DNA from 2 places in the Isoptericola haloaureus genome. Region 2 is predicted to be linked to the other one. Evidence: riboswitches for the same ligand, from Rfam matches in the RefSeq annotation. Region 2 holds a riboswitch; the other holds the start of a gene.
What was found. Region 2 has a riboswitch for S-adenosylmethionine ahead of V5O49_RS15100 (hypothetical protein). Riboswitches for the same ligand answer to the same signal wherever they lie in the genome.

Region 1 (4,942 bases), on a different contig from region 2:
AACCCGCCCGACGGTCGAAGCCGGCACCCCGACCCGGCGCGCCAGGTCGACCGGCCCGCGCCTGGCCAGGTGCCGCCAGATCCGGATCCTTGCCTCGACGCACGCGCTGGTGCGGTGCGGGCACGAGAGCGGGCGGGAGGACCGGTCCACCAGCCCCGCCCGTCCTTGCTGGCGATAACGACGCCACCACCGCCACGCCGTGGTGCGCGAGACACCCATCTCCGCGGCCACATGCGCCACCGGACGTCCGGCTGCGATCCGTCGCACCATCGTGAGTCTTCCAGCGGGCGTCAGACGGGCGTTAGCGTGGGACACGAGAGACCTCCGTTGGTACGAGCCGGGTTCCTAGACAGCTCCCACTCGACCCGGAGGTCTCTCGCCATGTCAACAACCTGCTGGGTCAGTACAGCTAGGCCATCGCGGGCGAGCATCTGATGGCGAAGCTGCGCCCCCGAACGCCGGTAGCCGAACCACCAGACCAGCGCGACGGCCGTGGCTACCAGCCCCACGATGCCGGACGGGACGATGACGATGACGATGACCGACCATGGGCCGACGACGATCGCAGCGATCACCGCAGCGCACGCGTAGGCGAGCCAGGCAATGCCAAGCGCCTGGGCGACCTCGGTGTCGTTGAGCGCAGCCATGCGCCGGTAGGCGCCGCCGTACCGCCGCAACCACCACGCGAGCCCCGTCGACCGGGTCCGATGCTCGACGCGCTCGAGCCAGGCTCGGCCGTGCTGCTGGACCTCGCCGGTTGCGCCCGAATCCCCGTCGTCGAGTCGGCCGAACAGCGTGGCCGCGGAGCCACCGAGCCGGTCGGAGCGCTCACGGCGCTGCGGAACGTACCCCTGGCTGGTCACGACGGCCCTCTCGACGGCGATGCGCGCCCGCGGATGCGGACTTCACCCCACACATCGCCGTGGTACGCCCAACCTGGCTTCCGATATCGAAGCTGCCACCTCGACCCGGGCGTGGAAGCCAAACGGGCCGTCCCATCCAGGCGGGCCCCTGAGATCGCCAATGCTGTCTTCGAGGCGACAGCCCATGTACCGTTCCGACGTGCCGACTTCGTCCCCACCCGCCAGCAGCTTCCTCGCGACTCGGGTCGTCCATGTGGCCGCCCCGAGTCGGCTCCTGCGGTTCAGCGCGTTCTTCGCGAACGGATGGCAAAAGCCGATTCCTTCGGTCATCGTCGTCGCTCCGGACACCGCCGATGACGCGGCGGCAGTTCTAGTCGACGAAGTCGTTCAGGCCAATCACAACCGGCAAGTCCTCAACCGGAGCGGCGACCGGCTCGGCTGGGCTTCGTCCGGGCTCGTCCTCGCGGCCGTCGTCACCTTCTTCGTGGCCTTCGCGTTCCCCTCGGCAACGAACATCATCCTGGTCGCAGCTGGCGCTTTCGTCGTGGCCGGAGTTGTCGTGGGAATCATGAACGGGCTGGAATACCGGCGAGTGCTCACGTTGCTGAACGCACCCCGGATCCTCTCGGATGATCACGACGTCCTGCGTCGGATCGACCTGCTACCTGGCGCGGATGCCATCGCCCCGGCCCGCTTCGACGTCCCGGTCATCCTCACGGCCGCGTTGGCCCTCCCGGACCGCGACCAGAAGGCCGTCCATGCACTGCTCTGGGAGTACGCCGGGCTCCTGGAGGAAGAAGCGCGAGTACTCGACGAAGCCGACGAGGACGACATCGTTGCCACCATGGAGGAGCTCATCCCGAAGCAGCACCTCGTTGAGGAGCAGCTCAACCTCCGCCTCGGCCGCTCGACAACTCATTGAGCCGAATGCCAGCCAGTTCTTCCGCAACGGACGAGGTCCACACCTCGGGTCTTCTTCGATTGTGCCCTGCTGCCGTCAACGACCCTCGCGACCAGTTCGTGTTGACGAGGTTGCATGCCGTGGCGGCACGCGCCATCGTCGCCGGTCAGTTGATGCGCACAGCCCGCACGACGTCCCGCTCGGTCAGTTCATGCACTGTCGCTTGCAGGGACCGATGGGGCGGGATCGTGGCGAGGTCGAAGATCGCCTCCCACGACGCTTCGATCTCAGCGCGCAGGTCGAGCGGCCAGAGAGCGAGCGCCACGCGGTCGAAGCAACGAGTGCGCTCGTCCCACGCGTCCCACTCGACGTCGAACCGACGTCCCCACTCGGCATCGGTCTCACCGGGAAGCGGAGCGATGTTGATGCACCGGTTGAGTACCTGGTGCCAGTCGATGTAGTCCGACAACAGCACCCGGTCGCGTGCGACCCGGAGGGTCAGCAGAACGGAGCCCGGAACTTGGCGAGCGTGTTCGACGACGGCGGTACGCGGTGTTCGAGCCCAGGCCCAGAGCATGCCGTTTCCGGTGGTCGGAAGTCGGTGGCGCATCTGCTCGGCCATCCAGCCGTAGGCCTCGCTGAAGTCCGGATCCCCCAGCATCGGGTCGCCGCACAGGACACCGTCACGGGCTAGCACCTGGTACGCCTCGCGGGATTGCAGGGTCACCAGCGTCAGCATTCCGCTGGTCAGGTCTGGCGTCCTGAGCCGGGGGACGGTGACGACCCGGGCCAACCGGTGCGGCAGTCGTTCGTAAGGGCGCAGAGACGCCACCGATGTGCGATGAACGCCCGACACGGTCACCGTGCCGACCTGTCAGGCAAGGTCCGGGCGTGGACGCGGAAGCGGCGGAGATTCATCACGGCCGACGGTACGGGCTGCCGCCGACGCTCATCGTCGAAGGTCATCGGATCCAGCCCATGTCGGCGGCATGCGATACGTTCTGTCCAGGTCAAGAGCGGCCAGCGACACGCCCTCCGCGTGCTGGTCCGGCAACCGCGTGACCTCGCGCACGGTGCCTCGGAGGGAGACCGGCCCGACGGTGACCGTCGTCGGGAAGTGCGAAGGGAGTACTTGTGGTCCAGGACAAGGTTCTGCTCGAGAGCGGTCGGGTGGAGCGACGCCCCGATACCCAGACCGTCCAAGCTCTGGCGACCCGCGGCGCCAGCGCGATCACCGTCGGACAACTGTGCACGGCATGCCTGGTGGGCGACTGGCCGATGTCGATGTTCCGGCAGGCCCAGACCTTGTGCGACACGTGCACGGCCTTGGACCGCGAGGTCGCCAGAAGGTCCGGCTTGGCGGAGGGAACCCGCGCCGGACGCTTCCCCGGACAGTCGGCGAGAATCGGTGGTCTGAACGACCAGCACGATCCAGACTGGGAGCCCATCCGGCAGGCGCACGACTACCGGCGGGGAGAGTTGGCAGGGGTCTTCCTGCGCGCTCGTTCGCTCGGCGTCGTCCAGCTCGAGGAGCGGCACCTCGGCCAGGCGCCGATCGAGGTCATCCCGATCGACGTCCTGCGCCGTCACGACCTGATCCCGGCGGACATGCCCGGCCGAGTCCGCAGGTTCGCCGACTGGTTGCAGGCACTCGACCCGGAGGGATACCGACGGCGGTCTGCCACCCTGTCCGACGTAGACACCCTCAGCAATGTGCTGATCGCCCACGAGCGAAAGCGGCAGCGCGCCCGGTCCCGCGCCGAACTCGACCGAGCCGTCCGGGACGCCGCACGCCTCTCGCGTGCGCTGGCCAACTCCGCAGTGGGGGTGATCGGGTCTTGGCGCTGCGGCGGGTAGGCACCGATGTCGGTGTCTCGTCTCGATATGGACTCGAGGACCCGAGTCAGCCCTCGCGGCCGGCGCTGGTGTCGATCAGGGCGTAGGCGGTTGGGCCGGCGATAGGGGCGACGAGGACCGGTGTCGACTCCCCGATGTGCCAGACACCAACGCCCTGCGGCAGCGACGCGAGCAGGTCGGCCTCGGCCTGGGTGGGGCGCACGATCTCGTCGAGCAGCGCCATCGAGGCCGCGGACTGCTTGTAGAGGATCTTGATCGCCGACTTGGTGATGATGCCCTTGACCTGGTTGCGGTGCGCCGAGCCGGCCTCGCCAAACTGGGTGATGTCGGCGAGCTCGTGGAAGATCAGCCAGTTGGAGCACCGCCACTGGCTCGTCATACGCAGCCGCTCGTCCATCGCGCGGGCCTGGGCGCGGTTGCGGAGCTCGTCCCAGCCTTCCTCAGACACCACGCACCGCCAGCGGCCGTCACCCGAGCGCAGGGTCGCGTCGATCCACGCCGAGGTCGCGGCCTGGGCAATCGCCCGCAATTCCGGCGCGGCGCCGACGATGGCGGACGTGTCGACGACGGTGATCGGCGCCACCGGGTCGAGAGCCACGGTGGAGTCGCCGTCGAACATACCGGCCAACGGCCCGCGGACGAGGCGGCCAAGCACCAGACGTAGCGCCGTGGGCGCCTCGGCTCCGGCGTCGCCGAGTTCGTCGCGCAGGGTCGACGGCGGCCGCTCGAGCCAATCGACGACGGCCGCGACGGTCGCCACCACGTCGCCAGAGTCGATGGCTTCGACGACGCGGTCCAGGACGGTGCGCTCGAACTCGTCGAGCACCCGGCCTGGTCGCAGGGTCGTGCAGATCGACTCCAGGGCGAGCGATCGCCTGGAGCCGACGAGCCCACGCCACGTGGCCGGGTCGACGTCGGGCGGGCGGGTGCCTTCGTCGAGCGGGTTGATGACGTTGCCGCTGCCCGGTCCGACGGCGACGACCTGCCCGCTGAGCGCCCGAGCCAGCGGCACCCATTCGCCCTTGGGGTCGGAGGAGACGATGACCTGGCGGCCCCATCCGATCTCGCGCAGCATCGCGGTCTTGACGCAGAAGGACTCCTTGACTTCCTACGCGAGCTCCTCGAACTCGCGCGCGACACCGTCGCGGCCGAGAAGGCCGTCAACGAGGTGCCCCGCGAAGAGCAGGGCAAGGCCGCACTCACCGAACTCTTCAGCGCCCTCAAGACCGACGGCACCCCGGTCATCGTCGAGAACATCGTCAACCGCATCGACGAGGTCCTCCGCGGCGTCCGATTCGAAGGCTGGCAGTCGACCATCCGA
Region 2 (4,942 bases):
GAACGTGCCGCCGAGGGCCTCGCAGCGTTCCCGCATCCCGCGCAGGCCGGAGCCGCTCCCGGGCGCCGCCGCGGGCCCGGCGGCAGGGCCGGCGGGGTTGCGTACCGAGACGTCGATGCCGTCGACCGGTCGCGCCCGGACGCTGACCGCGACGCGCGCGCCGGGGGTGTGCTTGGCCGCGTTGGTCAGCGACTCCTGCACCACGCGGTACACCGTGCGGGTCAGCGTCGGCGGCGCGGCGTCACCGTCGGTCACGAACACCGTCGCCACCAGGTCCACGCCCCGGTCCCCGGCGCTGTCGAGCAGGTCGGCCAGGTCGTCCAGGGTCCAGTCCCGACCCGCATAGTCCTCGGCGCCCTCGCGCAGGGACGTGATGAGCGTGCGCATCTCCTCCAGCGCACGGTGCGCCGAGGACCGCATCGACCGGGCCGCGTCGCCGGTCTCGGCGTCCTCCGACGACACCTCCAGGGCCGAGGCCTGCAGCGACATCAGGGAGAGCTGGTGCGCCACCGTGTCGTGCATCTCGCGGGCGATGAGGTCGCGCTCCTCCTGCCGTGAGAGCTCGGTCTGCAGCGTCTCGGACCGCGCCTGGTACGTCGCAGCCCGTCGCGACTCGGCGGTGGCGACGGAACGGGCGGCGTCGGCGTCGGCCCCGGCCCGGGTGGCGACGCGGCGCAGCAGCCCGACGCCGACGGCGAGTCCCAGGGCCAGCACGCCCAGGATCAGGTATCCGAGAGGCGTCATGTAGGAGGTCGCGCCGCCGTCCTCCGCGGTCGCGGAGAAGATGACGTTCTCGCCCTCGCGAGCGGCGTCGCGCCAGAACGTCGCGATCAGCGCCAGCGTCGTCGCGCCACCGCACAGCAGGCTGCGTCGCAGGTCGGTGCGCGCCACCACCCAGGGCAGGGCGAGGAGCGGGGCGACGGCGCCGAGCGGGCTGACGATCCCGACCGCGGCGGTCGCCAGGCACACCGCGACCGGGTGCGTGGTGCGCCACCACACGGCTGCTGCCACCCCGGCCGCGACGACGAACCAGAGCAGGAAGACGGCGACCTGGGTGTTGGTGAGCTCGGCCGGTGCCGCGAAGGCTGCGCCCGTGACGGCGCAGAACCAGGTGACCGCCACGGCGCCGATCGACCCCCACCGGCTCGCCGTGCGACGCCCCTGGCCGGGCGGCCTCGGGGTCGGTCCGGCGGGCGGGGAACCGGGGGAGGGCGCGTGCGGCATCGGACCCGGGTACGGCGTCGGGCCGGGGTACGGCGACGGCGGGTAGGGCGACGGCGCAGCCCCACCGGCGTACGAGGCCGGGGAGGGCGCCGCGGACGAGCCGGCGTACGGATCGGGCGCGGCGGCTCCCTCGTGGGAGCCGGGGTAGCCCGGCACAGGGCCGCTCGGACCACTGGCAGGGCCCGGCGGCGGCCCTCCCGGGCTGGACGACGGCGGGTACATACCGGGCAGCGTACGGCGCGCCTCCGACGCCGGTCATCACCCGATCGGGTCGGCAGCGCGGCCCGAGGTTCCCCCGTTCGGGTCGGTGGGTCGAGCCGCCCGGGGGATCCGCCGTCGGGCACCCGGAGCCGAGGATCGATCTCGTTCGATCACCGGCTCGACGAAGGAGCGATCATGTCCGACCAGCAGCAGCACCCCGCGTGGTCTCCGCAGACCCCGCAGCAGCCCGCCCCGCAGGGCCAGGTCCCGCAGCAGCCCGTTCCTCCGGGCGGGTCCGGAGCGCCGCAGGCTCCCGAGCCGGGGCCGCAGAAGAGCTGGTTCGCGCGCCACAAGGTCCTCACCGGCCTCGGCGTGCTCGTCGGGATCGCCGTCGTCGGCGCCGCGTTCGGCGGTGGCGGCGACGAGGCGCCGGCGGACGCGGGCACGACGGCGGAGGTCGCCTCCGAGGACGCCGCGACGACCGAGGACTCCGGTCAGGACGCCGGGACCGACGACGGCGCGGCCGCGGACGGTCAGGACGCGGCCGATGCCGAGGAGCAGGCGGAGGAGCCCGCCACCGACGCCGCGGACCTGCCGGGGCTCGGCGACGCCGCGCGCGACGGCAAGTTCGAGTTCACGGTGACCGAGCTCGAGGACGGCGTGGCGCAGATCGGGAACGAGTACCTCAACACCGAGGCCCAGGGGCAGTTCGTGCTCGTCCACATGGCGGTGGAGAACATCGGCGACGAGGCGCAGTACTTCGACGGCAGCAGCCAGAAGCTCGTCGACACCGAGGGTCGCACGCACTCGGCGGACTCCGAGGCGGCGATCTACCTCGACGACTCGAACAGCTTCCTCAACGAGATCAACCCGGGTAACACCGTGGACGGCGTCGTCGTCTTCGACGTGCCGACGGACGCGACGCCCGCCACGCTCGAGCTGCACGACTCGGCGTTCTCCGGCGGTGTCGAGGTCTCGCTGCAGTGAGACCGGACGTCCGGGGCGGGCCGTCGCGGTTGCGGCCCGCCTCCGGTGTCGGGTAGACATCTGCCCAGGTCAACGAGTGATCGGCGACACGTCCTCCGCGTGCCGATCCGGCAACCGCGCTCCTCGCGCACGGTGCCTCAGGAGGAAGACCGGCCTCGCGCCGACCGGCGCGGGGAAGAGCGGGGTCGCCGACGGCCTCCGGGCTCGTTCGCGCGTCCGGGTGGCTGTCGGCCGGCTCCCCGGACGAAGGAGCAGAGATGTTTCCCGAGCTCGACGAGCAGGTCCTCGCCCGGCTGCCCTGGGAGATCCACGAGCAGCACAGGAACTCGTACCACCTGGCGATGTTGAGCTGTGCGGTGCGCGACCAGGCCGGGCGCGGGCTGCGGTGGGTGGACCGGCACCGCCTGGCGTCGTGGCGTGGGAGTCTGCGGGAGGTCAACGCGGTCGTCGTCTACGACTGGAAGACGCCCGACGGCTTCTACGTCGTCCCCAGGCTTGAGGGCGACGGCGACCTCACGCGCCCGCCGATGGTGGGGGAGGCCGCGTGACCGCCGGGGCCGCCGGTGCGCAGCCCCTACGCGTCCCGCGAGAGCGTGCCGGTGGCGACGTCGACGCGGTAGTGCTCGTCGTCGTCCCCGAGGTCGACCTCGACCTCCCAGTAGGCGAGGCCGTCGTCCTCCTCGAGCTCGGCCTTGTCCAGGACGCCGCCCGAGGACTCGACGACGCGGACGATCGCCTCGCTCAGGCTGACCTGCGCGCGTCCGAGGGCCTCGCGGTCGTCGTCGCCGAGGTCGTCGCGCTTCGTGTCGGTCGTCGCGATGCCGGTGTCGTCCGCCTCGGCCTTCACCTTCAGGCGATCGTCGCCCTGCGTGAGCTCCAGCTTCCAGCGCGTGCCGTCGTCGTCGCCCTCGACCTTGAAGGCGCCCGCGCCGAAAGTCGCCTCCATCGCGGCGATGGTCTGCAGGGCGCGGTCGGTGTGCGGGTCGAACGACGGGTAGGTGGGGGTGTCGGCCGGCTCGGGCTCCTGGGCCCGCGGGCTCGGGGTGTCCGACGGCGACGGGCTGGGGCCCGCCGACGGCTCGGTCGGCGTGCTGCTCGGTGCGGGCGACGTCTCCGCGGGGGAGGCAGCCGGCGTGGCGGCGTCCGGAGCGGGCGCCACGTCGGCGGAGCAGGCTGCGAGGGCGAGGCCCGCCGCGACGACGACGGCACCGGTGCGGGCCGCGCGTCGGGCCGGGGCGAGGCGGTGGGCAGGGCAGGACGGCATGGCGGCCATTGTGGCGGAGATGGACGGGAGCGGGACATGTGCTCGCTGTAAGACCCGGGGAGGGTGAAATCAGGTGAATCGTCACACCAACTCTTGGAACGTCCGTGACCTGAAACGATTCGTCAGGTACCAAAGGAGCATGCCCCGCACGCACCCCTCGACGCCCGACTTCCCGGACGACGGCGGAGCCGAGCGAGCGGTCTGGGAGGCGCTGCGCGCGGAGCTCCCGGACGACGTCGTGGTCTGCCACGGTGTGAACCTGCAGGAGTACGACCAGGAGTACGAGATCGACCTCCTCGTCGCCTGGCCCGGCGTCGGCATCGCCGTCATCGAGGTCAAGGGCGGGTACATCGAGCGGTCCGGCGGGTCCTGGTACCAGGGCAGCGGCGACGCGCGGCACCGCATCCAGCCGGTCCGGCAGGTGCAGAGCGCCCGCCACGTGCTGCAGGCGCTGCTGCGCGAGCGGGGCGAGCCGGCGTCGTCGTCGCGCACCGCGCACCTCGTGGCGTTCCCGCACCGCTACGTCTCGGGCGGGTGGGACTCGTTCGACCTGCCGCGGGACATGGTGATCGGGCGCGACGACCTCGAGAGCCCCGGCGGGGTGGCGGAACGCGTCAAGCACGCGATCGAGCGGCACGGCCAGGGGTACGCCCCGCTGGACGAGGACGCGCTGGACGGACTCGTCGCCTGCGTGGCCGGCGGGTTCCCCAGCCAGTCGGAGCACCTGACGCGCGCGCTGGAGCACGAGACCCGGCTCGAGCAGATGACCCGTGACCAGGTGCAGATCCTGCGGGCCCTCTCGCAGGTGCGGCGGATGCGGGTGGTCGGCGGCGCCGGCTCGGGCAAGACCTACCTGGCGCTGGAGCAGGCCCGACGGCGGACCCGGGCGGGGGAGCGGGTGGCGCTGCTGTGCTACTCGCGGGGCCTCGGCCGCTACTTCCAGCGGATCACCGCGACCTGGCCCCGCCGCGACCAGCCCGCCTACGTCGGCCTCTTCCACGAGCTGCCGGTCTCCTGGGGCGCGGTCGGCGGGCGCGACGACGACCCCGACTACTGGGAGCGGCACCTGCCGACCGAGCTGGGGCGCCTCGCGGCGCTGCGCGGACCGGACGAGCTGTTCGACGCCGTCGTCGTCGACGAGGCGCAGGACTTCGGCGACCTGTGGTGGCCCTCCCTGCTGCGGTGCCTGCGGGACGCCGACACCGGCGGGGTGTACGTGTTCCTCGACGACGCGCAGCGGGTCTTTCCGCGCGACGGCCAGGTGCC

Region 1: linked by a shared signal. The riboswitch ahead of V5O49_RS05910 (hypothetical protein) and the one ahead of V5O49_RS15100 (hypothetical protein) in region 2 are both predicted to bind S-adenosylmethionine.

What each region holds. Positions count from the first base shown of each region.
Region 1 covers NZ_JBAGLP010000116.1:88,467-93,408, forward strand. Annotated here, with positions in the region: partial or broken gene V5O49_RS05890 (IS481 family transposase) at 1-315, opposite strand, end outside; gene V5O49_RS05895 (hypothetical protein) at 291-863, opposite strand; gene V5O49_RS05900 (hypothetical protein) at 1,063-1,785, shown strand; gene V5O49_RS05905 (DUF3841 domain-containing protein) at 1,931-2,626, opposite strand; SAM riboswitch class IV at 2,773-2,890, shown strand; gene V5O49_RS05910 (hypothetical protein) at 2,899-3,621, shown strand; gene V5O49_RS05915 (hypothetical protein) at 3,668-4,696, opposite strand; gene V5O49_RS05920 (hypothetical protein) at 4,790-4,942, shown strand, end outside.
Region 2 covers NZ_JBAGLP010000118.1:1,087,387-1,092,328, reverse strand. Annotated here, with positions in the region: gene V5O49_RS15110 (sensor histidine kinase) at 1-1,122, opposite strand, end outside; gene V5O49_RS15105 (DUF4352 domain-containing protein) at 1,621-2,412, shown strand; SAM riboswitch class IV at 2,480-2,598, shown strand; gene V5O49_RS15100 (hypothetical protein) at 2,670-2,960, shown strand; gene V5O49_RS15095 (PepSY domain-containing protein) at 2,987-3,676, opposite strand; gene V5O49_RS15090 (nuclease-related domain-containing DEAD/DEAH box helicase) at 3,816-4,942, shown strand, end outside.